Regions from separate parts of the Streptomyces sp. NPDC096136 genome, predicted to be linked through region 2. Evidence: predicted binding sites of a transcription regulator. Region 2 holds the regulator's gene; the other holds the start of a gene.
The links. Region 2 encodes HspR, which represses chaperone genes until heat shock. Its sites were predicted from a motif close to TTGAGNNNNNNNNNCTCAA; they were not measured.
Positions count from the first base shown of each region.

Region 1: the regulator HspR is predicted to act here: its motif matches at 6,893-6,911, upstream of lon (endopeptidase La).

Region 1 is NZ_JBIWFZ010000003.1:604,564-618,701, reverse strand. It holds gene ACIRBY_RS09150 (nitrate- and nitrite sensing domain-containing protein) at 1-2,705, opposite strand, end outside; gene ACIRBY_RS09145 (hypothetical protein) at 3,052-3,825, shown strand; gene ACIRBY_RS09140 (MarR family winged helix-turn-helix transcriptional regulator) at 3,872-4,312, opposite strand; gene lon (endopeptidase La) at 4,474-6,870, opposite strand; gene ACIRBY_RS09130 (DUF4097 family beta strand repeat-containing protein) at 7,045-7,791, opposite strand; gene ACIRBY_RS09125 (sulfurtransferase) at 7,906-8,739, opposite strand; gene ACIRBY_RS09120 (hypothetical protein) at 8,825-10,210, opposite strand; gene ACIRBY_RS09115 (hypothetical protein) at 10,301-10,870, shown strand; gene ACIRBY_RS09110 (response regulator transcription factor) at 10,994-11,731, shown strand; gene ACIRBY_RS09105 (ATP-binding protein) at 11,728-12,807, shown strand; gene ACIRBY_RS09100 (multifunctional oxoglutarate decarboxylase/oxoglutarate dehydrogenase thiamine pyrophosphate-binding subunit/dihydrolipoyllysine-residue succinyltransferase subunit) at 13,066-14,138, shown strand, end outside.
Region 2 is NZ_JBIWFZ010000005.1:134,253-148,390, forward strand. It holds gene ACIRBY_RS12485 (hypothetical protein) at 1-1,063, shown strand, start outside; gene ACIRBY_RS12490 (YbjN domain-containing protein) at 1,085-1,621, opposite strand; gene clpB (ATP-dependent chaperone ClpB) at 1,745-4,336, opposite strand; gene ACIRBY_RS12500 (pyridoxamine 5'-phosphate oxidase family protein) at 4,461-4,880, shown strand; gene ACIRBY_RS12505 ((2Fe-2S)-binding protein) at 5,055-5,369, opposite strand; gene ACIRBY_RS12510 (hypothetical protein) at 5,369-5,617, opposite strand; gene ACIRBY_RS12515 (helix-turn-helix transcriptional regulator) at 5,703-6,770, shown strand; gene ACIRBY_RS12520 (heat shock protein transcriptional repressor HspR) at 6,859-7,323, opposite strand; gene dnaJ (molecular chaperone DnaJ) at 7,325-8,500, opposite strand; gene grpE (nucleotide exchange factor GrpE) at 8,540-9,199, opposite strand; gene dnaK (molecular chaperone DnaK) at 9,199-11,043, opposite strand; gene ACIRBY_RS12540 (sugar transferase) at 11,318-11,926, shown strand; gene ACIRBY_RS12545 (heterodisulfide reductase-related iron-sulfur binding cluster) at 12,037-14,138, shown strand, end outside.

The DNA.
Region 1 (14,138 bases), on a different contig from region 2:
GCGGCATCGAACGCAGCGGTCCCGTCCTCAACGTCGTCGGCCTCGGCGGCAGCGTCCTCGGCGGTGCCCGGCTCGGCGGCGTCGGCAGCGGCAGCCCCGGACGTGGCGGCGTCGGGCCCGGCACCCTCAGCCCCGGCAGCGCCGGATGCAATCGCGTCGACCTCGGCGGCGGCCCCGGCAGCGCCCGCCTCAACGGCGTCGGACGCGGCGGCGGCGGACTCAGCGCCCTCAGCCTCAACGGCGTCGCCCTCGACGGCAACGTCCCCGGCGGGCCCCGGCTCGGCGGCGTCGGCCGCGGCCCCCGCAGACGCGGCGTCGGACCCGGCGCCCTCGGCCACGACAGCACCGGACTCAACAGCGCCGGCCTCGGCCTCAACGGCCCCGGCAGCCCCGGACGTAGCGGCGTCGGACCCGGCAGCACCGGCCTCAGCGGCGTCGGCATCGGCATCGGCATCGGCGGCAACGTCCCCCGCGGGCTCCGGCTCGAAGGCCTCGGCCAGGGGGACCACCTTGGCGGTCTCCTCGGGGGCCGGTGCGTCGGCCGTGGCCGGGCGCAGCCGGGGCGGGAGGGTGTGCTCGTTGGCCTCGGCGATCACGCCGGGCAGCTGGAGCGCGGGCACGCCGGAGGAGCCCAGGCTGTGGACCGGGGTGGCCGGCGGGGCGTCCGGCAGCAGCGAGCCGGGGATGACGACGACGGCCTCGGTGCCGCCGTGGGCGGCGGTGCGCAGCTCGGCGGTGACGCCGTGGCGCGCCGCGAGGCGTCCGGCGACGTACAGGCCGAGGCCCAGGCCGTGCTCGGCCTCGGGCTCGTCGTCGTAGGCCTCGGGGGAGGCGAGGCGGGAGTTCAGGGAGGCGAGCCGGTCCCCGGTGACGCCGATGCCCTCGTCGACGACGGACAGCACCACGTCGCCGGCGTCGGTGATCCGGCCGGAGACCTTCACCTTGGCGTCCGGCGGGGAGAAGGTGGTGGCGTTCTCCAGGAGCTCGGCGACGACGTGCGAGATGTCGTCGGCGGCGTGCCCGGCGATCTGCGTGTAGGAGGGCAGGGTGGTCAGGTCGACGCGCTCGTAGCGCTCGATCTCGCTGACGGCGGCGCGCATGACGTCGACCAGCGGCACCGGCAGGTTCTGCCCGTGGCCGTGTTCCTGGCCGGCGAGGACCAGCAGGTTCTCGTTGTGGCGGCGCATGACCGTGGCGAGGTGGTCCAGCTTGAAGAGGGTGGCGAGCCGGTCCGGGTCGCCTTCCTTGGACTCCAGCTCCTCGATGACCGCGAGCTGGCGCTCGACGAGGCCGAGGGTGCGCAGCGAGAGGGAGACCGAGGTGGTCGACATGACGCGACGGTGCTCCTCCAGCCCCGCGCGCAGTTCCGCCAGTTCCTTCTCCAGGGCCTTGCGGCCGGCGGCGGTCTCCGTCTTGAGGGCCTCGCGGCCGGAGGTGAGGGCCTCGTTGCGGCCGATGAGCCGGCGCCGGTCGGCGTCGAGTCCGGCGACCTTGGTGTGGAGGGCGACGGTCTGCTCGCGGACCGCGTTGAGGTGGCGGACGACCTCGGCGAACTCGTCGTTGCGGCCGGTGAAGCGCACCGGCTCCTGGGCGCCCTCGGGGGTCGCCAGCCGTTCGGCGCCGCGGCGCAGTACGGACAGGGGCCGGGTCAGGGAGCGGGCGACGGCGGTGGAGAAGCCGACGACGAACAGGAAGAGGACGCCGAGTCCGGCGACCATCAGCTCCAGGCGGGTCACGTCGTCGTCGCGCAGGGTGGCGAGGGCGGTGGCCCGCTGCCCGGCGAGGGTGGCCTCGACGGAGCGCATGCGGTCGAGGCGGGCGGTCAGCGCGGCGGCGAGGGCGGCCGGGTCGGTGGCCTTGCGTTCGGCGGGGGTCAGCGTGGGCCGCTCGGTGAGCCGCTTGAGCTGGTCCTCGGCGCTCTTGACCTCGGGGCCGGTGACGGTGGCGGCGAGGGTCTGGCGGACGTCGGGGCGCGCGGCGCGCGTGAAGTCGTCGAGGGCGGCCTGCTCGCGTACGCGGGAGCGCTGCGCGGCGGCGCTGAGCTCGTCGGCGACGGCGTTGCCCGGGGCCTGTTCGGCGCGGGGGACGGCCAGCGCGGCGAGCAGCAGCCCGCGGGTGGCGGAGGCCTGGTCCACGGCCTGGCTCAGCGGGGCCATGGGGCGGGTGAAGGCGAGGGCGGCGTCGGCGCGGGGCGGGGTGAGCTCGGCGAGCCGGTCGCCGGGCGCGAGGAGTTCGGTGAGGACGCCGGCGTAGGCCTGCTGGGCGGCCACGGCGGTGCCCTTGCCGTCGACGGCCTCGGCGCGGGCGGCCTTGATGTGGCCGAGGGCGCGGGCGAGGTCCTCGTCGGCCTCCGGGCGGAGTTCGGCGAGCTGCCGGTCGGTGCGCGCGGTGCGCTCGTCGACGGGGGCCTTGGCGTTGCCGGGGCGGCCCTTGGCCACGTACTCGACGACGGCGTCGCGCTCGTCGCCCAGGAGGTGGACGAGGGTGAGGGCGTGCTGTGTCTGCTCGGCGAGGGTGACGAGTCGCTGGGAGTCGTCCAGTTCCCTGGTGGCGGAGACGACGGCGGGGGTGCCGGCCGCGAGGACGGTGAGTCCGGCGACTGCTACTCCGACGACCAGCCTGCTGCGGACGCGTACGCGTCGTCCTGCGTTGGCGGGTCCGTCGGCGCTGGCGGTGCCGTTCTTCCGAGACCGCTTCTTCTGCACCGGTGCTCGCAATCCTGTACGTGAGGTCGTGCTCGTCTACTCGTGTGGCCGAGGTAACGGCCGGTCAACAAGTAAACGCCCCCTGCCCCCTCGTACCGCCTCAGACCTTCGCAGTGTGTTGGGAGGAGAGCCGCACATCGCCCACCCGGCCACTCGAAGGAGTGAACATCACGGAGGAGTGGCCGACCAACTCGGGCACGGCGTGCCAGGGGCCCTCCTTGGACGGGTGGTTGAAGGTCGGGGCGGGCTTTGGCAATATGCCCGCCCACACTTACCGGCAGTACCGGTTCCGGTATTGGTACGTACCTTCCCGGCGCCAAAGGGCCCCGGTGGGCAGAATGTCCCCATGCGCATCGACCTCGCCTCGGCCCCCGGAAGTGCGGAACGCCCCAACGAGGACTGGGTGTCGGCGTCGACACCTGCGGCGGGAGGGGGTGTTGTGGTCGTCCTGGACGGGGTCACTCCGCCGCGCGGGGACGACGGGTGCGCGCACGGAGTGCCCTGGTTCACCACCCGGCTGGGCGGCCGATTGACCGAACTGTCCGGATCGCGGCGGGACATGCCACTCGACCGGATCCTGGCGCGGGCCATCGAGGACACGGCCGACACGCACCGCGACACCTGTGACCTTTCTCACGTCCGCACCCCGCAGGCGACGGTGGTGATGGCGCGCTGGGACGCGGCCTGCGTGGAACACCTCGTGCTGTCGGACTCCGTGCTCCTGCTGCGGGCGCCGGGCGGCGGGGTCACCGCGGTGCTCGACGACCGGCTGGACCGGATCCCGCAGGGGGTGCGCGGCTCGGTGGCGGCGACGGACGCGCTGCGCAACGCCGAGGGCGGGTTCTTCACGGCCGCCGCGGACCCGTCGGTGGCGGCGCGGGCGGTCACCGGGCGCACCCCGCGCGACCGGGTGGGGGCGCTGGCCGCGCTGACGGACGGGGCGAGCCGGTGGACGGACACGTTCGGGGAGGGCGACTGGGCGGCCTGTCTGGACGTGCTGCGCGAGGAGGGGGCGCGGGGGCTGATCGGGCGGGTCCGGGCCATCGAGTCCGATCCGCTGCGGCCGCCGGCCCGCCACAAGCGGCACGACGACGCCTCGGCGGTCTACGCGGAGCTGTGAGGCGGCGCTCCGGCCGGGTGCTGCTCCTCGCCGGAGTTCCCGGGTGCTACTCCTCGCCGGAGTTCAGCTGGTTCAGCAGCCGGGCCAGCTCGGCGACCTCGCCGCGGTCCCAGTCGGCCAGCTTGCGCATGTACTGCTCGCGCCGGGCCCCCCGTACGCGCAGGAACCGCTCCCGGCCCTCGTCGGTGAGGCCGACCAGGAAGGCGCGGCCGTCGGCGGGGTCCGGCTCGCGGGCGACCAGGCCCAGGAGCTCCAGGGCGCGCAGCTGCCGGCTCATGGTGGCCTTGCCGACGCCGAAGTAGGCGGCCAGCTCGGTGGCCCGCTGGCGGCCGGCGGCCTCCAGCCGGACGAGCAGCCCGTACGCGGCGGGCTCCAGCTCCGGGTGCAGGGCGCGTGCCATCTCGCCCGAGGAGGCGCGGGCGCGCCGAAGGAAGACGGACAGCTCCCGCTCCAGAGCGAGGAACTCCTGGTCTTCACTGCCGTGCACGTGCCGCTCCCATCGGTGATGGGGGTGCGAACCCGGCACCCCTGTACGGGTCCAGTATTTCGCAGGTGGTGCGCCGCGGGCCCGGGGCCCCGCCTGGGGTCCCCCCGGACGGAGTCCGGGGGGAGCGGGGTCCCGGGCCCGCGGTGACGCCGCGCCGCCGGTCAGGCGGCCTTGGTGAAGGACACGACGGCCGGGGCGAGGGCGAGCTCCAGCACCTGGCGCACGTCGGTCACCGGGTGTACCTCCAGCCGCTCCAGCACCTCGCTGGGGACGTCGTCGAGGTCGGCCTCGTTGCGCTTCGGGATGATCACGGTGGTCAGCCCGGCCCGGTGCGCGGCGAGCAGCTTCTGCTTGACCCCGCCGATGGGCAGCACCCGCCCGGTCAGCGAGACCTCGCCGGTCATGGCCACGTCCGTGCGGACCTGGCGGCCGGAGAGCAGGGAGGCCAACGCGGTGGTCATGGTGATGCCCGCGCTCGGCCCGTCCTTGGGGACGGCTCCCGCCGGGAAGTGGATGTGCACGCCCCGGTCCTTCAGGTCGGCGACCGGGAGCTCCAGCTCCGCGCCGTGCGAGCGCAGGAAGCTGAGCGCGATCTGCGCCGACTCCTTCATCACGTCGCCCAGCTGCCCGGTCAGGGTCAGCCCGGCGGCCCCCGTCTCGGGGTCGGCCAGGGAGGCCTCGACGAAGAGCACGTCGCCGCCGGCGCCGGTCACGGCGAGGCCGGTGGCCACGCCCGGGACCGCCGTGCGCCGCTCCGCCGGGTCCTGGGCGGACTCCGGCACGTGGTGCGGGCGCCCGATCAGGCCGCGCAGCTCGCCCGCGCCGATGGAGAACGGGAACTCCCGCTCGCCCAGCTCGTGCTGCGAGGCGACCTTGCGCAGCAGCCGCGCGATGGACCGCTCCAGGGTGCGCACGCCCGCCTCGCGGGTGTACTCCCCCGCGAGCTTGCGCAGGGCGTCCTCCTCCAGGACCACCTCGTCCGCGGCGAGGCCGGCGCGCTCCAGCTGGCGGGGCAGCAGGTGGTCGCGGGCGATGACGACCTTCTCGTCCTCGGTGTAGCCGTCGAGGCGCACCAGCTCCATGCGGTCGGCCAGGGCCTCCGGGATGGCCTCCAGCACGTTCGCGGTGGCCAGGAAGACCACGTCGCTCAGATCGAGCTCGACCTCCAGGTAGTGGTCGCGGAAGGTGTGGTTCTGCGCCGGGTCCAGTACCTCCAGCAGGGCCGCGGCGGGGTCGCCGCGGAAGTCGGAGCCGACCTTGTCGATCTCGTCGAGGAGGACGACCGGGTTCATGGACCCGGCCTCCTTGATCGCCCGTACGATCCGGCCCGGCAGGGCTCCGACGTAGGTGCGGCGGTGGCCGCGGATCTCGGCCTCGTCCCGGACGCCGCCGAGGGCGACGCGGACGAACGTGCGGCCCATGGCGTGGGCCACGCTCTCCCCGAGGGAGGTCTTGCCGACTCCGGGGGGCCCGACCAGCGCGAGCACGGCGCCGCCGCGCCGCCCGCCGATGACGCCCATCCCGCGCTCGCCGCGCCGCTTGCGCACGGCGAGGTACTCGGTGATGCGGTCCTTGACGTCGTCCAGCCCGGCGTGCTCGGCGTCGAGCACGGCCCGCGCCCCGCGGATGTCGTAGCCGTCCTCGCTGCGCTCGTTCCAGGGCAGCTCCAGGACGGTGTCCAGCCAGGTGCGGATCCAGGAGCCCTCGGGGCTCTGGTCGCTGGAGCGCTCCAGCTTGTCGACCTCCTTGAGGGCGGCCTCGCGCACCTTCTCGGGCAGGTCGGCGGCCTCGACGCGGGCGCGGTAGTCGTCGGACTCCTCGCCCTCCTTCTCCCCGCCCAGCTCGCGCAGCTCCTTGCGGACGGCCTCCAGCTGGCGGCGCAGCAGGAACTCGCGCTGCTGCTTCTCGACGCCGTCCTGGACGTCCTTGGCGATGGACTCGGCGACGTCCTGCTCGGCGAGGTGGTCGCCGAGCGCCTTGACGGCGAGCCGCAGCCGGGCGACGGGGTCGACGGTCTCCAGCAGTTCGACCTTCTGGGCCACGGTCAGGAACGGCGAGTACCCGGAGTTGTCGGCGAGCGCGGACACCCCCTCGATCTGCTGCACCCGGTCCACGACCTGCCAGGCGCCGCGCTTCTTGAGCCAGCTGGTGGCGAGGGCCTTGTACTCCTTGACGAGCTCGGCGACCGATCCGGGCAGCGGGTCGGGCACCTTCTCCTCGACGGTCTCCCCCTCGACCCAGAGCGCCGCTCCGGGCCCGGTGGTCCCGGCGCCGATCCGGACGCGTCCGCGCCCGCGGATCAGCGCCCCTGGATCGCCGTCGGAGAGCCGCCCGACCTGCTCGACGGTCCCCAGCACGCCGATCCCGGCGTACTTCCCGTCGACCCGTGGCACGAGCAGCACCCGGGGCTTCCCGCTGCCCCGCGCGGCCTGCGCGGCCTCGACGGCCGCGCGCACCTCGGCATCGGACAGGTCCAGCGGGACGACCATCCCGGGCAGCACGACCTCGTCGTCGAGCGGCAGCACGGGCAGGGTGAGCGTTGCGGACGTCGAAGCCATGATCTTCCCTCCGGCAGTGAAGTTGAGCTATGCCGACTCAATGCTTCTGCGCCCGGCAATGTTCCCCAACTGGCGTTCGCCGGGGGCGAACAGCTGCGCCGGCCCCGTCGACGAGCCCGCCCGCCGATCGGGGTGGGGACGTCGACGCCGTCCGCGACGAGGAGGGGGCGCCGGTCAGGAGGCGCCGACGCGGATGTCGCCCGAGCTGGTGCGCACCTTGATGCCCGACGGCGCGCCGGGGGTGTCGGCCAGGGAGAGGTGGCGGGTCCCGGAGGACGTGTCGGTGGACAGCGCGTAGGGGCCCTGCGGGGCCGTCACGCCGACGTCGCCGGAGCTGGTGGTGACGGACACCGAGGCGGGGGGCTTGGCGAAGGCGGCCTCGACGTCCCCGGAGCTGGCCCGGAACTCGGCCTCGGCCCCTTGCAGGCCGGCGGCGGTGATCCGCCCGGAGGAGGTGCGGACCTTCACCGGGCCGGTGATCCCCTCGGCGCGGACGTCTCCGGAGGAGGAGGTCAGGTCGGCCCGGGCGACGCCCTTGACCGTGATGTCGCCGCTGCTGCTCTCGACCCGTACGCGGGCCGCCGCCGGCACCTCCAGGCGGTAGTCGATCCAGCAGTCGTCCCCGCAGCCGTCGCTGAAGGTCAGCACCCCGCCCGAGACCCGCTGCCCGGGCGCGGGCGCCTCGGCGCCCCGGTAGTGGACGACCCGGTGGACGGCGACCCCGGGGCCGGAGCCCGGGGCCACCTCGACGTCACCGCTGCGGACGCCCGTCAGCTCCACCGCCGTGACCGCCTCGGTGACGGTGGCGTCGGCGTCGGCGGTCTTCGCCGGGCCCACCCCCGTCAGGGCGCAGCCGGACAGCAGGAGGGCGGCCCCGAGGGCCGTGACGACGAGGCGGGTTGACGTGGTGTGAGGTGCCATGCCCAGGAGTCTGCCCAGCGGACGGCCCGGTTTCGCGGGTGCAGGCATCCGAACCGGGGTGGAGTTAACCCCACCCCCGCCTCGCCCCGCACCGCCCCCGCGGCGACGCGCCGCTCAGCCCCCGCTCGCCACCGGCCGGTCCGAGGGCGTGCCCCACTCGCTCCAGGAGCCGTCGTACACCGCGGTCCGCCCGTATCCGGCCAGGGTCGCCCCCAGCGCGAGGACGCAGGCCGTGACGCCGGAGCCGCAGCTGAAGTAGAGCCGTTCCCGTCCCGGCGCCAACGCCTCGAAGGCCGCACGGAGTTCGCCGGGCGGGCGCATCAGGCCCCGCGGCCCCTGGAGTTCGCCGAACGGCAGGTTGAGCGCGCCCGGCATGTGGCCGCCGCGCAGCCCCGGCCGGGGCTCGGGGGCGGTGCCGGCGAAGCGCTCCCGGGTGCGGGCGTCGAGCACGGCGGCGTCCGGGTCGGCGAGCGCCCCGGCGACGGTGTCGGCGTCCACGAGCAGCCCGGGGCGGGGCCGGGCGGTGAAGGAGCCGCGCGGGCCGTCGTACGCCGCCGGGGCGGCCTCGACGGGCAGCCCGGCCGCGGTCCAGGCCGGCAGTCCGCCGTCGAGCACGGCGGCGCGGTCGAAGCCCATGGCGCGCAGCATCCACCAGGCGCGGGCGCTGGAGTAGATCCCTGCGGCGTCGTACACGACCACGGTGTCGGTGTCGTCGACCCCGAGCGCCCGCAGGGCCTCCTCGAACGCGGCGGCCGCCGGCATGGTGTGCGGGGCGGGGGCGGTGTGGTCGGAGAGGCCGCCGTCCAGGTCGAAGGGACGGGCCCCGGGGATCCTCGCGGGCGCGCCCCGGTGCGCCCCGACGGAGGCGTCGAACACCACGACCCGGCCGAGGTGTGCGGCGAGCCGGTCGGCGGTGACCAGGGGTCCGGGTATCGGGGGTACGGGCATGCGGGGCCTCCGGGGCGGCGTCGGGCACGGGTCTGCCGCCCATCCTGGCGCACTCGCGCGGCCGGCGGGGCCCTCTCGCCCCGGCTCAGCCGCACGCGCCGCGCCGGGCGTACACCGCCACCCTCGCTCCTCTGACCTCCGTCACCGAGCAGCGGTCGAACGAGGCGGCCAGGGTGTCGCGCTTGACCGCCTCCGCCGGGTACGGGTCCAGCGGCTGGTCCGCGGGGTCCAGCAGGGCCACCACCCGGGCGGAGTCCAGCAGGGCCCGCCGGATCCGGTCCGGGGGGAGCTCCGTGCCGTGGAGGGTGTGCGAGGCGGCCGGGGCGACGGCCAGGGCCACGTCGCGCAGCCCCGCGTACACCCGCGGCGAGGACAGCAGCCACTCCCGCCGCCGCGAGGGCAGGAACAGCACCGCGTCCCCCGGGCGGCCCTCCTGCCGGACCACCGCCGCGACGGCGAGGACGTCGTCCCTGCGGCTCTCGGGGGTCCGCAGCCACGCCGACCACACCGCCGCCGGCACCAGCAGCAGGGCCGCCGCCGGCCAGGGCGCCCACCCCCGCAGCCGGGCCGCCCGCACCCCCGCCGGCCGCGCCCCCGCGAGCAGGGCGAGCCCGACCAGGGCGTACAGGACGTACCGGTCGACGTACCAGGGGTGCACCAGCGAGACCGCCATCAGCAGCCCCGGCGGCAGCAGGGCCAGCGGCACGGCCACCCGGACGAGTGGCGGCGCGGCGCCCGGGCCGCGGGCCAGCAGGAGCACGGCCGCCGCCAGCACCCCGTACGCCGCCCAGTCCTGCCAGCCGGGCCGCCCCAGCCAGCCCAGCTGCCGGCCCGCCTGCCCCGCGCCCACCACAGCCAGGGGCAGCAGCCCGGCGGCGACCGCCCCGGCCGCCCACCTCCAGCCCCGCGCCCGCCAGGCGCAGCAGCCGTGCGCGAGCAGCGCCAGCGCGGCGAACCCGTGCAGCCAGCAGCCGGCCAGCAGCACCACCGCGTAGGCGGCCCACCACCGCCGCAGCATCAGGTACGTGGCCCAGGCCACGGCCGCCGCGACCAGGGCGTACGAGCGCCCTTCCTGCCCGTACATCTGCACCGGCGGGAGCAGGACGTAGACGGTGCCGGCCGCCAGCGCGGCCCGCGGCCCCGCCAGCCGGTGCGCCGCGGCCGCCACGCCCCCGGCGGCGAGGGCCGTCCCCGCCACGGACGGCAGCCGCAGCGCCCACAGGCCCGGGCCGCCGGCGTCCCCCGGGAGGGGGAACGCCGCGAACACGGCGTGCATCACCCCGTAGTACAGCCCGTGCACCGCGTCGACCTGCCCGAGCAGGTCCGGGAGCTGCCCGGCCGGCCGGTGCGCGACCTGCCAGGTGGTGGATTCGTCGCGCCACATGCTGCCGGGGCCCGGTCCCCGCTCCAGCCCCCACAGGCCGAGGAGGAGGACGGCGAGCAGCGGCGGGAACCAGCGCCAGGGGGCCATGCGGTGGATGACGTCCTCCGGGGTGCTTTCCGTAGCGGTTCGGGGCCTCCATACTCGGGGGCGGTACCGGTGACCCGCTGGAGGTGGCGCGTGCGAGCGATGCGAGCGGCCGGGGCCGCGGCGGCGGTGCTGCTGGCCGCGGTGTCCCTGGCGGGGTGCGGCCACGACGGCTCCCCGGGCGGCCCCGCGCCGGCGGGGGCCACGGCACCCGCCCCGACGGCACCGGCGGCGACCGCCCCGGGGTCCACGCCCACGGCCCCGCCCGCCCCCCGCCCGACGGCGACCGCCCCCGGCACCGCGCGGCCCTCCGCCGACCCGTCCACCGAGAGCCTGCTGCGCGTCACCCGCAGCGGCGGTTTCGCGGGCCGGACCCGCACCCTGCTCGTCAACGGCGACGGCTCCTGGACCCTCCTGGGCGAGCAGGACGAGGACCTGCGCAAGGGCCGTCTCGCCCCGGGGGAACTGGAGGAGCTGCGCACCGCGCTGCGCGAGGCGGACTTCGCGCACCTGCCCCGCACCGCGACCGCAGATCCGCCGGTCTACGACGGGTTCACGTACTCCTTCGTCCACGGCGGATCCGAGGTGGCGGCCGACCAGACGGCACTGCCGCCGGCCCTCTCCCGGGTGCTCGCGGCCCTCCCCGGATTCGACTCCGCCTGAGGAATCCGGGATGAATCTCTGATTCCGCATGCCGTCCGGTCCTGTCCGAACCCTCCATGGCCGCAGCCCGGTGCCTCCTCTACGCTGCACCCCAGCCATCACGCGGATCATCAGGGGCGGGACATGGAACAGACACACACCCACAACGGCGCCGCGGCCACCCCAGGTGCCCAGCGGCGCGTGCTGGTGGTCGAGGACGACCGCACCATCGCCGACGCCATCGCGGCCCGGCTGCGTGCCGAGGGCTTCCAGGTGCAGACGGCCTACGACGGCCCGGCCGCCGTCGCGTCGGCCGAGAGCTGGCTGCCCGAGCTGCTGGTGCTGGACGTCATGCTGCCCGGCTTCGACGGGCTGGAGGTGTGCCGGCGGGTGCAGGCGCAGCGGCCGGTCCCGGTGCTGATGCTGACGGCCCGGGACGACGAGACCGACATGCTGGTCGGCCTGGGGGTCGGGGCGGACGACTACATGACGAAGCCGTTCTCCATGCGCGAGCTGGCCGCGCGGGTGCACGTGCTGCTGCGCCGGGTGGAACGGGCCACCCAGGCCGCTACCGCCCCGCGCGGGGCGACCCTGCGGCTGGGGGACCTGGAGATCGACCACGCCCAGCGCCGGGTGCGGGTGCAGGCGGAGGACGTGCACCTGACGCCGACCGAGTTCGACCTGCTGGTGTGCCTGGCGGGGACCCCGCGGGCGGTGCTGTCGCGGGAGCAGCTGCTGGCGGAGGTGTGGGACTGGGCCGACGCGTCGGGCACCCGGACCGTCGACAGCCACATCAAGGCCCTGCGCCGGAAGATCGGCGCGGAGCGGATCCGCACGGTCCACGGCGTCGGGTACGCCCTGGAGACCCCGGCGCAGGCGTGAGCGGCGGGCGCCCCGACGGGGGGCTCCGGCCGTTCTCGCCGTTCTCGATCAAGACCAAGCTGGGCACGCTCGTCGTGGTCTCGGTGTTCATCACCACCGGGCTGCTGATGGTGGCGCTGCGCACGGACACGGAGCTGCGGTTCATCACGGTCTTCTCGGTGATCGCCTCGATGCTGATCACCCAGTTCGTGGCGCACGGCCTGACGGCGCCGCTGGACGAGATGACGACGGTCGCCCGGGCCATCTCGCACGGGGACTACACCCGCCGGGTGAGCGGGGCGGGGCGCCGGGACGAGCTGGGCGATCTGGCCTCGACGATCAACCGGATGGCCGGCGATCTGGAGGCCGAGGACAGGCACCGTCGAGAGCTGGTCGCGAACGTCTCGCACGAGCTCCGCACTCCGATCGCGGGGCTGCGGGCCGTGCTGGAGAACGTGGTGGACGGGGTCTCGGAGGCCGATCCGGAGACCATGCGGACGATGCTGAAGCAGGCGGAGCGGCTCGGCCGGCTGGTGGAGACGCTGCTGGACCTGTCGCGGGTGGACAACGGGGTGGTGCCGCTGAAGGCGCGCCGCTTCGAGGTGTGGCCGTACCTGTCGGGGGTGCTGAAGGAGTCGGGGCTGGCGGCCGCGGGGCGCCCTGGCCTGTCTTCCGGTTCGGGTGGGCACACCCGCAACGACGTGCACCTCCATCTGGACGTGCATCCTCCGGAGCTGACCGCGTACGCGGACGCGGAGCGGCTGCACCAGGTGGTGGCGAACCTGATCGACAACGCCGTCAAGCACAGTCCGGCGCACGGCCGGGTCACGGTCCGGGCGCGGTCGGGCGACACGCCCGGGAGCCTGGCCCTGGAGGTCGTGGACGAGGGGCCGGGGATTCCGGAGGCGGAGCGGCACCGGGTCTTCGAGCGGTTCAACCGGGGCTCGGCGGGCGGCGGCGACGGGGGCACCGGGCTGGGGCTGGCGATCGCCCGCTGGGCCGTCGGCCTGCACGGAGGGGAGATCCGCGTGGCCGAATCGTCACGTGGTTGCCGAATCCTTGTCACCCTTCCGGGCAGCTCGCCGGTGCTGTCTTGACGTAGGGTTCGAGTGGGAAGGACATGATCTCGGCCACACGTGCCCGAGGTCGTCAGGGGTGCGAGGCCATGGGGGTCGCAACCTGGCTGCCGCCTACCCGAACCACGCTTGTTTCCCGCCATTCCACGTGGCGAAACCCGCCGTTCGGTGTGACCTGCGCGACGGAAGTCCCGCCCGGCCTGCATTGCACCGCCGGGGAGGCGTAGCCTTTATTCCCGCTGTCCATACCTTGTGAAGCGGAAGAGGGCGGTTGCCGCCGTGTCGCCACAGTCCCCCAGTAACCCGAGCACCACGACCGACGCAGCAGAGGGCGGGAAGACCCCTGCCTCAGGCTTCGGCGCGAATGAGTGGCTCGTCGACGAGATCTATCAGCAGTACCTCCAGGACCCGAACTCGGTCGACCGGGCCTGGTGGGACTTCTTCGCCGACTACAAGCCGGGGGGCGCTGCCGCTCCGGTGAAGGCGGACGGTCCCGAGAAGTCCGCGACGACGGATGGCGCCTCCGCACAGGCCGCCACCGCCCCCGTCGCGCTCCCGCAGGCCGCCGACGCCGCCACGGGGGCGGCGCCCGCCGCGCCGGCCCCCGCCGCGACCACTCCCGTGTCAGCTCCTTCCCCTGCTCCTGCCACCCCCTCTGGTGCCCCTGCTGTGACTGTCACCTCCCAGGCCCCGGCCGCCGCACCGGCCGCGCCCGCCCCTCAGGCCGCGGCTCCGGCCGCCACCACCCCGGCTCAGAAGGCCGCGCCCGCCACCGAGGCCCCCCAGGGCCCCGAGCTGGTGACGCTCCGCGGTCCCGCGGCCGCCGTGGCCAAGAACATGAACGCCTCGCTGGAGGTGCCGACGGCCACGTCCGTGCGCGCCGTCCCGGTGAAGCTGCTGTTCGACAACCGCATCGTCATCAACAACCACCTCAAGCGCGCCCGCGGTGGGAAGATCTCCTTCACCCACCTCATCGGCTACGCGATGGTGCAGGCCATCAAGGCCATGCCGTCGATGAACTACTCCTTCCAGGAGAAGGACGGCAAGCCGACCCTGGTCAAGCCGGAGCACGTGAACTTCGGCCTCGCGATCGACCTGGTCAAGCCGAACGGCGACCGCCAGCTCGTCGTCGCCGGCATCAAGAAGGCCGAGACCCTGAACTTCTTCGAGTTCTGGCAGGCCTACGAGGACATCGTCCGCCGCGCCCGCGTCGGCAAGCTGACGATGGACGACTTCACCGGCGTCACGGTCTCCCTGACCAACCCCGGCGGCCTGGGCACCGTCCACTCCGTGCCCCGCCTGATGCCCGGACAGTCGGTCATCATGGGCGTCGGCTCCATGGACTACCCCGC
Region 2 (14,138 bases):
CGCGGTGTTCGCCGCCGTCCGCGGGGCCGGGGCGCTGGTGATCGCCGTCGGGGCCTGGTGGGCCGGGCGGAACCCGGTGCGGGTCCTCGGCGGCTCCTGGGACTCCTACTGGTACCTCTCCATCGCCGCCCACGGCTACGGCCGCACCCAGATGTGGCCTGCCTCGGACTCCATCCAGAGCGACTCCGCCTTCTTCCCGCTGTTCCCGCTGCTGGTGCACCTCCTCGGCGGCGGCCCCGTCGCCGGGCTGGTGGTGGCCTGGACGGCGGCGGCCGCCGCCGCCGTCGGGGTGTACCGGGTCGGGGAACGGCTGCTCGGGCCGCGGGCCGCGGTGCTGCTCGTCGCGCTGTGGGCCTCGCTGCCGCACGCGGTGGTGCTGGGCCTCGCCTACACCGAGCCGCTGCTGTGCGCGCTGGCCTCCTGGGCCCTGTACGCGCTGCTGCGGGAGCGCTGGCTGTGGGCGGCCTCCCTGGCGGTGCTCGCCGGGCTGACCCGGCCCACCGGGATCGCCGTGGCCGCCGCCGTGAGCGTGGTGGCCCTGCGGGAGCTGCTGCGGGGCAGCCGCGCGCCCGCGGTGTGGGCGGCCGGACTGCTCGCGCCCGCGGGCTGGGCCGGGTACGTGGCGGCCGTCGGGATACGCCGGCACGAGTGGCTGGGCTACTTCACCGTCCAGCGGCAGTGGGGCTCGCGCTTCGACTTCGGGGCCGGAACGGTCGGCGTCGTGGACAAGGTCCTGACCGGCGGCGACGTCACGATCCCGGTGGCCGTGACGGTGGCCACGCTGGCCGCGGCGGTGCTGCTCGCCGTGCTCCTGCTGCTGGACCGGGCACCGCTGGCGCTGCTCGTCTACACCGCCACCCTGCTGGTGATCACCCTCGGCGGGGCGGGGTTCTTCGAGTCCAAGCCGCGGTTCCTGCTGCCCGCGTTCCCGCTGCTGCTGCCCCTGGCCGCCGCGATGGCGAGAGCCCGGCCCCGCACGGCGGTCGTGGTGACCGCCTGCATGGCCGGGCTCTCGTACGGCTACGGGGCGTACCTCACGCTCATGGCGAAGGTACCCCTCTAGCGGGCCGTGGGGCGGGGACGGCTAGGCGTCGTCCCCGTCCTCGGAGTCGCCCTCTGCGGAGTCGACCTCCTTCTCCAGGCCGAGCTGCTCGATGAGCCACTTGTCGAACTCGATCGACGCACGGACCCAGCTGACCGTGGAGGACACGAAGTGCTCCAGGCTGACGCCGGTGCCGATCAGCATCTGCGCTTCGCCGATCAGCCGGACGGAGCCGTCGTCGTGGGTGTGGCTGTAGACCTTGGGCCACAGGGTGCGGCGGTTCCAGTCGTCGATCGACTCGAGCAGCTGCGGCTTGTCGTCGATCGCGTGCGGACGGTCGTAGAAGGTGCGGACGGAGAAAACCTGCTGCTCGCCCTCACCGCGGAACATGAAGTACGTGCGGAAGTCCTCCCACGGCGCCGCGAGGTCTCCCTCGTCGTCGACTACGTACTTGAGCTCCATCTGCTCCAGGAGCTGCTTCACCAGATCCTGGTCGGGGACGACGGGGCCCGCCGGTCCTGTGGCCTGCGGTTCGGGCTGACCCCCGAAGTTCGGAATCGAGGCCGGGTCGATGCTCACCGTGTACTTCCCTTCGTGCGGATACAGCCATCCTCCACCATCGCGCCCACCCCGTGTCCAGCCCCGCACCCGCGATCCGCTCCGGGCGGACACGGGAGCGCGGCGGTCCTTACGGATGCGGGGCTACAGGGCCCGCCCGACCAGCAGGTCGTCCCCGGCCACGTCGACCCGAACTGTGTCGCCGTCGCGGACCTCGCCGGACAGGATCTCCTTCGCCAGCCGGTCGCCGACCGCCGTCTGGATCAGGCGGCGCAGCGGGCGCGCGCCGTACGCCGGGTCGTTGCCCTTGTCGGCCAGCCAGGCCAGGGCCTCGGGCGTGACGTCCAGGGCCAGGCGGCGGTCGGCGAGGCGCTTGGCCAGGCGGGAGATCTGGAGCTCGGCGATGTGCGCCAGCTCGTCCCGGGTGAGGGCCGAGAAGACGACGAGGTCGTCGAGGCGGTTGAGGAACTCCGGCTTGAAGCTCGCCCGGACCACGTCCAGGACGCGCGCCTTCTTGTCCTCGGCGGAGGTGACCGGGTCGACCAGGAACTGGCTGCCCAGGTTGGAGGTGAGGATCAGGATGGTGTTGCGGAAGTCGACCGTGCGGCCCTGGCCGTCGGTGAGGCGGCCGTCGTCGAGGACCTGGAGCAGGATGTCGAAGACCTCGGGGTGGGCCTTCTCGACCTCGTCCAGCAGCACCACGCTGTACGGGCGGCGGCGGACGGCCTCGGTGAGCTGGCCGCCCTCCTCGTAGCCGACGTAGCCGGGCGGGGCGCCGACGAGGCGGGCCACGCTGTGCTTCTCGGAGTACTCCGACATGTCGATGCGGACCATGGCCCGCTCGTCGTCGAAGAGGAAGTCCGCGAGGGCCTTGGCCAGCTCGGTCTTGCCCACGCCCGTGGGGCCCAGGAAGAGGAACGAGCCGGTCGGCCGGTCCGGGTCGGCGATGCCGGCGCGGGTGCGGCGCACGGCGTCGGCGACGGCCCGCACGGCCTCGGTCTGCCCGATCAGGCGGCGGCCCAGCTCGTCCTCCATGCGCAGGAGCTTCTGGGTCTCCCCCTCCAGGAGGCGGCCGGCCGGGATGCCGGTCCAGGCGCCGACCACGTCCGCGATGTCGTCCGGGCCGACCTCGTCCTTGACCATGGCGTCCTTGGAGGGACCGGCCTGCGCCTCCTCCTCCGTGGCCTCGGCCAGCTCGCGCTCCAGCGCGGGGATCTCCCCGTAGAGCAGCTTGGAGGCGGAGTCGAAGTCCCCGTCGCGCTGGGCACGCTCGGCCTGGCCGCGCAGGTCGTCCAGGCGCTCCTTGAGCTCGCCGACGCGGTTGAGGGACTGCTTCTCCTTCTCCCAGCGTGCGGTGAGGCCGCGCAGCTCCTCCTCCTTGTCGGCGAGGTCCTTGCGCAGCTTCTCCAGGCGCTCGATCGAGGCCGGGTCGGACTCGTTCTTCAGCGCCAGCTCCTCCATGCGCAGGCGGTCGACGGAGCGCTGGAGCTCGTCGATCTCCAGCGGCGAGGAGTCGATCTCCATGCGCAGCCGGGAGGCGGCCTCGTCGACGAGGTCGATGGCCTTGTCGGGGAGGAAGCGGGAGGTGATGTACCGGTCGGAGAGGGTGGCGGCGGCGACGAGGGCGCTGTCGTTGATGACCACCTTGTGGTGGGCCTCGTAGCGGCCCTTGAGGCCGCGCAGGATGGCGATGGTGTCCTCGACGGTGGGCTCCGCGACCAGCACCTGCTGGAAGCGGCGCTCCAGCGCCGGGTCCTTCTCGATGCGCTCGCGGTACTCGTCGAGGGTGGTGGCGCCGACCATCCTCAGCTCGCCGCGGGCCAGCATGGGCTTGAGCATGTTGCCCGCGTCCATGGCGGAGTCCCCGCCGGCGCCGGCGCCGACGACGGTGTGCAGCTCGTCGATGAAGGTGATGATCTGGCCCTCGCTCGACTTGATCTCGGCGAGGACGGTCTTGAGGCGCTCCTCGAACTCGCCGCGGTACTTCGCGCCGGCGACCATGGCGCCGAGGTCGAGGGAGACGAGGCGCTTGTTCTTGAGCGACTCGGGGACGTCGCCCTTGACGATGCGCTGGGCCAGGCCCTCGACGACGGCGGTCTTGCCGACGCCGGGCTCGCCGATGAGCACCGGGTTGTTCTTGGTGCGGCGCGAGAGGACCTGGACGACGCGCCGGATCTCGTGGTCGCGGCCGATGACGGGGTCGAGCTTGCCCTCGCGGGCGGCTGCCGTGAAGTCGGTGCCGAACTTCTCCAGGGCCTTGTACTGGCCCTCGGGGTCGGGGGTGGTCACCCGCCGTCCTCCTCGTGCGTTCTCGAAGGCGGCCAGCAGCTTCTTCGCGGTCGCGCCCTGGGCGGAAAGGACCTCACCGGCCGCGCCGCCCTTGGCGGCGACGGCGATGAGGAGGTGTTCGGTGGAGAGGTAGTCGTCGCCGAGCGCCTTGGCCTCGGAGTCGGCTTCGGCGAGCACGGCGAGCAGGTCGCGGCTGGGCTGCGGCGGCGCGACCGTGGAGCCGGTGACGCTGGGCAGGGCGGCGAGCAGCCGCTCGGCGCCGGAGCGGACGGCGGCCTGGTCGGCCTCGGTCGCGGCGAGCAGGTCGGTGATGTTCTCGTTGTCCTCGCCGGCGAGCAGGGCCAGCAGCAGGTGTGCGGGGGTCAGGTCGGCGTGGCCGTCCTTGACGGCCCTGCTGGTGGCCGCGTTCAGCGCGTCACGGCTCTTGTTGGTCAGCTCGGCGTCCACTCTCGGTTTCTCCTCTCCGGCGGGCTACGACTCTCCAGGTGCAGAACTCTGACTGCTTCAGCGTCTGCAAAGTTGAGTCTATTCCACTCAAGGCCGGATCCGGGCCGGACATATGCTTCGGACCATGCCTGATTCCAAGCCGGTCCACGACGTACTCAACCCGACCCCCGCCTACCTCGCCTTCTGGCGGGAGCGGCACATCTGCACCCTGACCACCCCGCGGCCCGACGGCACCCCGCACGTGGTCCCGGTGGGGGTGACGTACGACCCGGAGGCCGGGCTGGCGCGGGTGATCAGCAACAAGCACAGCAGGAAGGTGCGCAACGTGCTGGCGGCGCCGGACGGCGGCGCGCGGGTGGCGGTGTGCCAGATGGAGGGCCGGCGCTGGGCGACGCTGGAGGGGCGGGCGGTGGTCCGCACGGACGAGGCGTCGGTCGCGGACGCGGTGGAGCGCTACGCCGAGCGGTACGGGCGGACGCCCTCGCCGAACCCGGACCGGGTGGTCCTGGAGATCACCCTGGACCGCGCCATGGGGCGCGCCTGAGGAAAACGGCCGGATTCGAGCGGTCCTCCAGAGATTCTCAGGGGATCCTCAGCCGGATGTCCGGTTCGGGCACTGGACGCGGACAGCACAACGGCGCCATCGTGGTCAGGTCCACGATGGCGCCGTTGTGTGGGGGAAGCACCTGGAGCGATCTGCAACGACGGGGGAATCGCCTCAGGCACTGCGGGGGGTGGCGGTGGTGATATCGGGTTCGAAGAGCTGGTGATCGCGCTGATCGAGGTTGACGAAGACCATGCCGTACCGCACTTCGCAGCGGACGGGCTGCGGTGCGCCCCGGGGGCGGCGCAGGCAGCGGTAGGCACGGACGTCCTCGTCCTCCTCGCGCACGATGACGATCGGCTGGCCGAACAGGGTGACCATCAGCGAGTCGCCGGCGTAGGGGATCGCCGTGGCGAGATCGATGAACTGCCAGCCAGAGCGGTATGCCGAGGCCATCTCGCGCCGAAAGTCGCGGTCGTCGGGGGTCATCAGGCGGCCGTCGCAGGAGTGCTGTTCCAGCCCAGGTCGGCACCGAGGTCGTTGGTCCGCGCGCCGGGGGCGACGTTCCAGCCGAGATCGGTCTTGCCCGCCGGCTCGGCGGTCGCACCGGCAACCGCCGGCACGCCGTCCGCGTCACCGTGAACGGCTGCTGCTGCCCCGAAGACCGCAACGGCGGAGAAAACAACGGCAAGCGCCGAGCGAAGCATTCTCTTATACATGGTCGGCTTCGTCCTCACTTGATGGAATCCTCTCCCCCGCACTGTCAGACGATGGCTCATTCAGGCACGTCAGTGCCACAGGGACGATGCATCATGTTCTTACATGTTCAGGACCCTGGGGGGTGGAGATTTGGCAAGAAGCGAGACAAACCCGACACATCACCACCCCGTCACGGAGTTGTGTGCCGAGGGAGCGCGCGTCTACGCGGCAGCCCTGAGCACCGGGCGCATCGCCCGCGGAGAGGTCAGGAACGCCCCCTGCCTGCTCGAATTCGCCCTCCTGCGACCCGACCCGGACGACGCGAACCAACTGCGCGCGGTTCCCCCCTCCGTCGCACTCGCCCAGCGGCTCCACCCGCTCGAACGGGAGATCCAGGACCGCCGGCGCACCGCCGTGGAACTGACCGACGCGTTCGAGCCGTTCCTCACCATCAGCGCCCAGAGCCCCGCCAACACCCACGCCATCACGGTGCTGGAGGGGTTCGACCAGATCAACGCCGCCCTCGACCTGGCCACCGCCGAGTGCCACACCGAGGCCCTGACCGTCCAGCCCGGCGGCGCACGGCCGTCGTTCATCCTCACCGAGGCACTGGAGCGGGCCAGGCCGCTGATCGACCGCGGCGTGAGCATCCGCACGCTCTACCAGCACACGGTGCGCCACAGCCAGGGCACGCTCGCCTACGTGGACCGGATATCCACGGGCAAGGTGGAGATCCGCACGCTGGAGGAGCTCATAGAGCGTCTCATGATCTTCGACCGCACGGTGGCGTTCATCCCGGCGAGCGATGACCGAAAAGTGGCCCTGGAGTTGCGGCACCCGGGGCTGATCGACTATCTGATCCGGGTCTTCGAGCAGCTGTGGCGCAGGGCCGTGCCGCTGACCGACGAGGTCACCTACACGCACAGCCCCGACGGCATCTCGGGCGTCCAGCGCTCCATCGCCCAGCTCCTCATCGAGGGGCACGTCGACGAGGCGATCGCCCGCCGCCTGGGGATGAACGTCCGCACCTGCCGCGCCCACATCGCGAAGCTGGCCACCGCCCTCGGCAGCGGCAGCCGGGCCCAGCTGGGCTACCTCATCGCCCAGTCCGGCATCCTGCACAGCGAGGGCGACGCGGAGGGCGGCCCGGGCTGCCAGGGGCCCGCTGAGGGGCTCACGGCGCCCCGCTGAGGAACGGGCCGGGGGAATATGCCGAAGGCCCCGTCCCGCCCCCTGGAGGGGCCGGACGGGGCCTTCGTACGCGCTGCGGGCCCGGGCGTCAGTCCATCGGGCGCTTGGGGCGCCAGACGACCAGGGCGCTGCCCGGCTGCGGCGGCTGGTACGGGACCAGGTCGCGCCGGTACGAGGCGTGCACCGCGGCCTCGCGGGCCCGGAGGGCGGCGGCCGCTCCGTCCACCGCCGTGGAGAGCTCGGCGACGCGCTGCTGGAGCGCGGCCACCTGGTTCTCCAGTTCGATGATCCGCTTGATGCCCGCCAGGTTGATGCCCTCGTCCTGGGACAGCTGCTGCACCGTGCGGAGCAGCTCGATGTCCCGGGCCGAGTAGCGCCGGCCGCGCCCGGCCGTGCGGTCCGGGGAGACCAGGCCGAGGCGGTCGTACTGGCGGAGGGTCTGCGGATGCAGTCCCGAGAGCTGGGCGGCCACCGAGATCACGTAGACCGGGGTCTCGTCGGTCAGCTGGTACGCCCCGTCACCGAAGCGGGACTGTCGTCGGCGGCCTTCCATGTCAAGCTCCCTTCGCGGACTCGAACAGCAGGGCGCGCGGATCGTCGGACCCGGTGGCGTCCCGGTACATCTCCAGGGCCTCGCGGGCCTTGTCGGACAGTTCCGCCGGTACCGCGACCTCCACCGTGACGAGCAGGTCGCCGCGGGTGCCGTCCTTGCGGACCGCGCCCTTGCCGCGGGCCCGCATCGTACGGCCCGTGGGGGTGCCCGGGGGGAGCTTCAGGGTCACCGGGGGGCCGCCCAGGGTGGGGACCTTGATGTCGGCGCCCAGGGCCGCCTCGGCGATCGTGACGGGCACGGTCACGGTGAGGTTGTCGCCCTTGCGGCCGAACACCGGGTGGGTGCCGACGTGCACGACGACGTAGAGGTCGCCGGCCGGGCCGCCGCGCTCGCCCGGGGCGCCCTTGCCGCGCAGCCGGATCCGCTGGCCGTCGGAGACGCCCGCCGGAATCCGGACCTGCATGGTCCGGGAGGACTTGGCGCGCCCGCTGCCCTTGCAGACCTCGCAGGGGTTCTCCGCGATCAGGCCGCGGCCCTTGCAGTCCGCGCAGGGGTCGGTCAGCGAGAAGCCGCCGCCGCTGCCCCGGGACACCTGTCCGGTGCCGACGCAGGTCGGGCACACCCGGGGCGTGCCGTTCTGGTCGCCGGTGCCCGAGCAGGCCTTGCAGGGAGCCTGCGAGGACATCCGCAGCGGGACCGTCGCCCCGTCCACGGCCTCCGTGAAGGAGAGCGTGACCTCGGACTCGATGTCCTGCCCGCGGCGCGGCTGGGTGCGGGTGCCCGCACCGGCGCCGGCGCCGCGGTTGAACAGGCCGCCGAAGACGTCGCCCAGGCCGCCGCCGAAGCCGCCCTGGCCGGCGCCCTGGGTACCCCCGAAGAGGTCGCCCAGGTCGAAGTTGAACGAGCCGCCCCCGCCCGGACCGGGGCGGAAGCCCCCGTTGCCGAACAGGGCGCGGGCCTCGTCGTACTCCTTGCGCTTCTTGGCGTCGCCGAGGACGTCGTTCGCCTCGGAGATCTCCTTGAAGCGCTCCTCGGCCGAGGCGTCGCCCTTGTTGGCGTCCGGGTGGAACTCGCGGGCGAGCTTCCGGTACGCCTTCTTGATCTCGGCCTCGGTGGCGTCCTTCGGGACACCGAGGACCTTGTAGTAGTCCTTCTCGACGAAGTCCTTCGTGCTCATCCCCGGTGACCCTCCTCTCGGCTACCTACATGGTGTGCGTCAGCCCTTGTCGGGGGCATCCGTGTCCTTGTCGGACGGCGTGTCGCCGTCGGCGGACTCGGACTTCGCGGCGGGTGCCGCGCCCGGCTGGGGCTCGGCCACCGCGACCCGCGCGGGGCGGATCGTGCGCTCGCCGATCCGGTACCCCGGCTGCAGGATCGCCACGCAGGTCGTCTCGGTGACGTCCGGCGCGTACGAGTGCATCAGGGCCTCGTGGATCGTCGGGTCGAAGGGCTCGCCCTCCTTGCCGAACTGCTGCAGCCCCATCTTGGCCGCGGCCGTCTCCAGACCCTCGGCCACCGACTTGAAGCCGCCGACCACCTCGCCGTGCTCCCGGGCCCGGCCGATGTCGTCCAGGGTCGGCAGGAGCTCCGACAGCAGGTTCGCGACCGCGATCTCCTTGACGGCGACCCGGTCCCGCTCCACGCGGCGGCGGTAGTTCTGGTACTCCGCCTGGAGCCGCTGGAGGTCCGCGGTGCGCTCGCCGAGCGCGGTGCGGGCCTGGTCCAGCTGCGCCAGGAGAGCAACGTCCTGAGCGTCCCCGGCGGGGGCCGCCTCCTCCTTCTCGGAGGAGTCGGCGGCCTTCGCCCCGGCGTCGTCAGCGGCCGAGCCGTTGGGGACTTCGGGCTTCTCGTCGAAGCCCGGGGTCTCCTCCGACATCAGGCCTGGCCGCCCTTCGGCTTGTCCTCGTCGACGATCTCGGCGTCGACGACGTCGTCGTCGGCCTTGGCCTGGCCCGCGTCACCGGCGCCGCCGGCGGCCTGGGCGGCCTGCGCGTCGGCGTAGATGGCCTGGCCCAGCTTCTGGCTGACCGCGGCGAGCTTCTCCGTGGCCGTGCGGATCTCGGCGGTGTCCTCGCCCTTGAGCTTGTCCTTCAGCTCGGTGACGGCCGTCTCGACCTCGGTCTTGACCTCGGCCGGGACCTTCTCCGCGTTGTCCGCGAGGAACTTCTCCGTCTGGTAGACGAGCTGCTCGCCCTGGTTGCGGGACTCGGCGGCCTCGCGGCGGCGGTGGTCCTCCTCCGCGTACTGCTCCGCCTCCTGGCGCATGCGGTCGACCTCGTCCTTGCCGAGCGAAGAGCCGCCGGTGACGGTCATCTTCTGCTCCTTGCCCGTGCCGAGGTCCTTCGCGGTCACGTGCATGATGCCGTTCGCGTCGATGTCGAAGGAGACCTCGATCTGCGGGACGCCGCGCGGGGCCGGCGGCAGGCCCGTCAGCTCGAACATGCCGAGCTTCTTGTTGTACGCCGCGATCTCGCGCTCGCCCTGGTAGACCTGGATCTGCACGGACGGCTGGTTGTCCTCGGCCGTCGTGAAGATCTCCGACCGCTTGGTCGGGATGGTCGTGTTGCGCTCGATGAGCTTGGTCATGATGCCGCCCTTGGTCTCGATGCCGAGGGACAGCGGGGTCACGTCGAGGAGCAGGACGTCCTTGACCTCACCCTTGAGCACACCGGCCTGGAGGGTGGCGCCGATGGCGACGACCTCGTCCGGGTTGACGCCCTTGTTGGCGTCCTGACCGCCGGTGAGCTCCTTGACGAGCTCGGCGACGGCCGGCATGCGGGTGGAGCCGCCGACCAGGACCACGTGGTCGATCTCGGACAGGTTGATGCCCGCGTCCTTGATGACGTTGTGGAACGGGGTCTTGCAGCGGTCGAGCAGGTCCGCGGTCAGCTGCTGGAACTGCGAGCGCGTGAGCTTCTCGTCCAGGTGCAGCGGGCCCTCGGCGGAGGCCGTGATGTACGGCAGGTTGATCGTGGTCTCCGTGGAGGAGGACAGCTCGATCTTCGCCTTCTCGGCGGCCTCGCGCAGGCGCTGGAGCGCCATCTTGTCCTTGGAGAGGTCGACGCCGTGGCCGTTGGCGAACTGCTTCACCAGGTAGTCGACGACGCGCTGGTCCCAGTCGTCGCCACCGAGGTGGTTGTCACCGTTGGTGGCCTTGACCTCGACGACGCCGTCACCGATCTCCAGGAGGGACACGTCGAAGGTGCCGCCGCCGAGGTCGAAGACGAGGATGGTCTGGTCGTCCTTGTCGAGGCCGTAGGCCAGGGCGGCGGCCGTCGGCTCGTTGACGATGCGCAGGACGTTGAGGCCCGCGATCTCGCCGGCCTCCTTCGTCGCCTGGCGCTCGGAGTCGTTGAAGTAGGCCGGGACGGTGATGACCGCGTCCGTGACCTTCTCGCCCAGGTACGCCTCGGCGTCGCGCTTCAGCTTCTGCAGGATGAAGGCGCTCATCTGCTGCGGGTTGAAGTCCTTGCCATCCAGGTTGATCTTCCAGTCAGTGCCCATGTGGCGCTTGACGGAGCGGATGGTCCGGTCCACGTTCGTGACCGCCTGGCGCTTGGCCACCTCGCCGACGAGGACCTCGCCGTTCTTGGCGAAGGCGACGACGGACGGCGTGGTCCTGGCACCCTCGGCGTTGGTGATGACGGTGGGCTCGCCGCCTTCGAGAACGCTGACGACGGAGTTAGTGGTGCCCAGGTCGATGCCGACCGCACGTGCCATTTCGATTCCTCCAGCTGACTTGAGTGGAACAGACTCAAGGATGCACGGCGGCCGCGCCCGCGTCAACAGAGCTGAGCCGAGGGGGCTCAACCTTTAGGTCACCCCTACACTCACGGTCCGCCCGGATCGCCCGCGATCCGCCCCTGCGGGGCCCGCGGCGGGGGACGCGGCACCCGGGCCCCGGCCTCCCGCCCGGCACCCGAACGGGTTCCCGGCGCGCCGTGCGGCCGCGCGGCGCACCGGGGGGCGGGCCGGGGTCCGGCAGCGTGCGGGCATGCCCCTGATGCCGCCCCTCCCCGCCCGGCCGCGGCCCCCGCGGATCCGGCTCCCGCGGATCCGGCCCCTGCGGATCCGGCTCCGGATGCCGGCCCGCGCCCCGCTCCGGTGGCCGGCCGGACCCCCCGCGAAGCGCGTCTGCGACCTGATCGGCGCGGCGGCCCTGCTGGCGGTGTGCGCCGGCCCGGTCCTGCTGGCGGCCGCCGTGCTGTACGGGGCCCGGCGCGCGGGCGTCCTCGTACGGGAGCCCGCCCTCGGCCTGGCCGGGCGGCCCTTCCGCACCTGGCGGCTGCGGACCGGGGGCGCGGGGCGGCCGGGGGCGTGGGTGCGGCGGTGCGCCCTGGACGGACTGCCGCAGCTGCTGAACGTGCTGCGTGGCGAGATGTCGCTGGTCGGGCCGCGCCCCGGGGCGGGCGCCGAGCACCCCGAACGCCTGCTCGTACGTCCCGGAATGACCGGATTGTGGCAGGTCAGCGCACGTTCCGACCTCCCCTGGGAGGAGATGGCCCTGCTGGACCGGCACTATGTGGAGAGCCATTGGCTGGGGATGGACCTCGCGATCCTCGCGAAGACCCCTCGGGCCGCCTTCCGACAGAGGCGGGCCTGAGCGACACAGATCACCGCTCACTCACCTACAGTGCGGCGCGGGAAATGGGTAACCTCAAGCCTTGACTCAATAAGTTACCGCTTAGTAAGTCCCGCCCGAGGAGCCCTCCCATGCAACTCGCCGCGATCATCGTGTCGCTGGTCCTGACCGTGGTCGGCGTCGCGCTGCTCGCCCGAGCCGTGGCGCAGATCTACCGGTTCGTGAAACTCGGCCAACCCGTACCCGCGGGCAGTCGTACGGACCGCCCGAAGGAACGAACGATCACCCTGGTCAGGGAGTTCCTCGGGCACTCCCGGATGAACCGCTGGGGCATCGTCGGCTTCGCGCACTGGTTCGTCGCGATCGGCTTCCTGACGCTGCCGCCGACCCTGGTGCAGGCCTTCGGCCAGCTCTTCCAGGCCGACTGGCTGCTGCCGATCGTCGGCGACTGGCTGCCCTTCGAGCTCTACACCGAGTTCATCGGCGTGATGACGGTCGTCGGCATCGCCGTCCTGATGGTGATCCGCCTGCTCAACCTTCCCTCGCGCGCCGGTCGAAAGTCGCGCTTCGCGGGCTCGAAGGCCTGGCAGGCGTACTTCGTCGAGTGGGTCATCCTCACCATCGGCGTCGCCATCCTGTGCCTGCGCGGCCTCGAGGGCGCGATCCACGGCGTGGACACCTACGAGCCGGCGTACTTCGCCTCGTACCCGCTGGTCATGGCCTTCCAGGAGCTCTCGCCCAGCGGCATCCAGAACGCGATCTACTTCACCGCGATGGTGAAGATCAGCGTCTCGTTCATCTGGATGATCACGGTCTCGCTCAACACCAACATGGGTGTCGCCTGGCACCGCTTCCTCGGCTTCCCGAACATCTGGTTCAAGCGGAACGCCGACGGCGCGACGGCGCTCGGCGCCCTCCAGCCGATGACGAGCGGCGGCAAGGAGATCGACTTCGAGGACCCGGGCGAGGACGACGTCTTCGGCGTCTCCCAGGTCGAGCAGTTCTCCTGGAAGGGCATCCTCGACTTCTCCACCTGCACCGAGTGCGGCCGCTGCCAGTCGCAGTGCCCCGCCTGGAACACCGGCAAGCCGCTGTCCCCCAAGCTCCTCATCATGTCGCTGCGCGACCACGCGCACGCCAAGGCCCCGTACCTGCTCGCGGGCGGCGGCAAGACGATGGAGGGCGAGGAGAAGGCCTCGGCCGAGCAGCTCGCCGGCGTCCCCGCCGCGGCCCTCGCGGAGGCGGAGCGCCCGCTCATCGGCACCGCCGAGGAGAACGGCGTCATCGACCCGGACGTGCTGTGGTCCTGCACCACCTGCGGTGCGTGCGTGGAGCAGTGCCCGGTCGACATCGAGCACATCGACCACATCGTCGACATGCGCCGCTACCAGGTGATGATCGAGAGCGCGTTCCCGTCGGAGGCGGGCACGATGCTCAAGAACCTGGAGAAGAAGGGCAACCCCTGGGGCCTGGCCAAGAAGCAGCGGGTGGAGTGGACGAAGGAGGTCGACTTCGAGGTCCCGATCATCGGGAAGGACGCGGAGGACCTCTCGGAGTTCGACTACCTGTACTGGGTCGGCTGCGCCGGCGCGCTGGAGGACCGGGCGAAGAAGACCACGAAGGCCTTCGCCGAGCTGCTGAACATCGCGGGCGTCAAGTTCGCGATCATGGGCGGCGAGGAGAAGTGCACCGGTGACTCGCCGCGCCGCCTGGGCAACGAGCCGCTGTTCCAGCAGCTGGGCCAGGAGAACGTCGCGATGCTGAACATGGCGTTCGGCGAGGACGACGAGGACCCGTCGACGAAGAAGCCGAAGTCGGCGAAGCGGATCGTCTCGACCTGCCCGCACTGCTTCAACACCATCGCGAACGAGTACCCGCAGCTGGGCGGCGAGTACGAGGTCATCCACCACACGCAGCTGCTCCAGCACCTGATCGACGAGGGCCGCCTCACCCCGGTCACCCCGGTCGAGGGCCTGATCACGTACCACGACCCCTGCTACCTGGGCCGCCACAACAAGGTCTACACGCCGCCGCGCGAGATCATGTCGGCCGTCCCGGGCCTGCGCCAGCAGGAGATGCACCGCCACAAGGAGCGGGGCTTCTGCTGTGGCGCCGGTGGCGCGCGGATGTGGATGGAAGAGCGCATCGGCAAGCGCATCAACAACGAGCGCGTGGACGAGGCCCTGTCCCTCAACCCGGACATCGTCTCGACGGCGTGCCCGTTCTGCCTGGT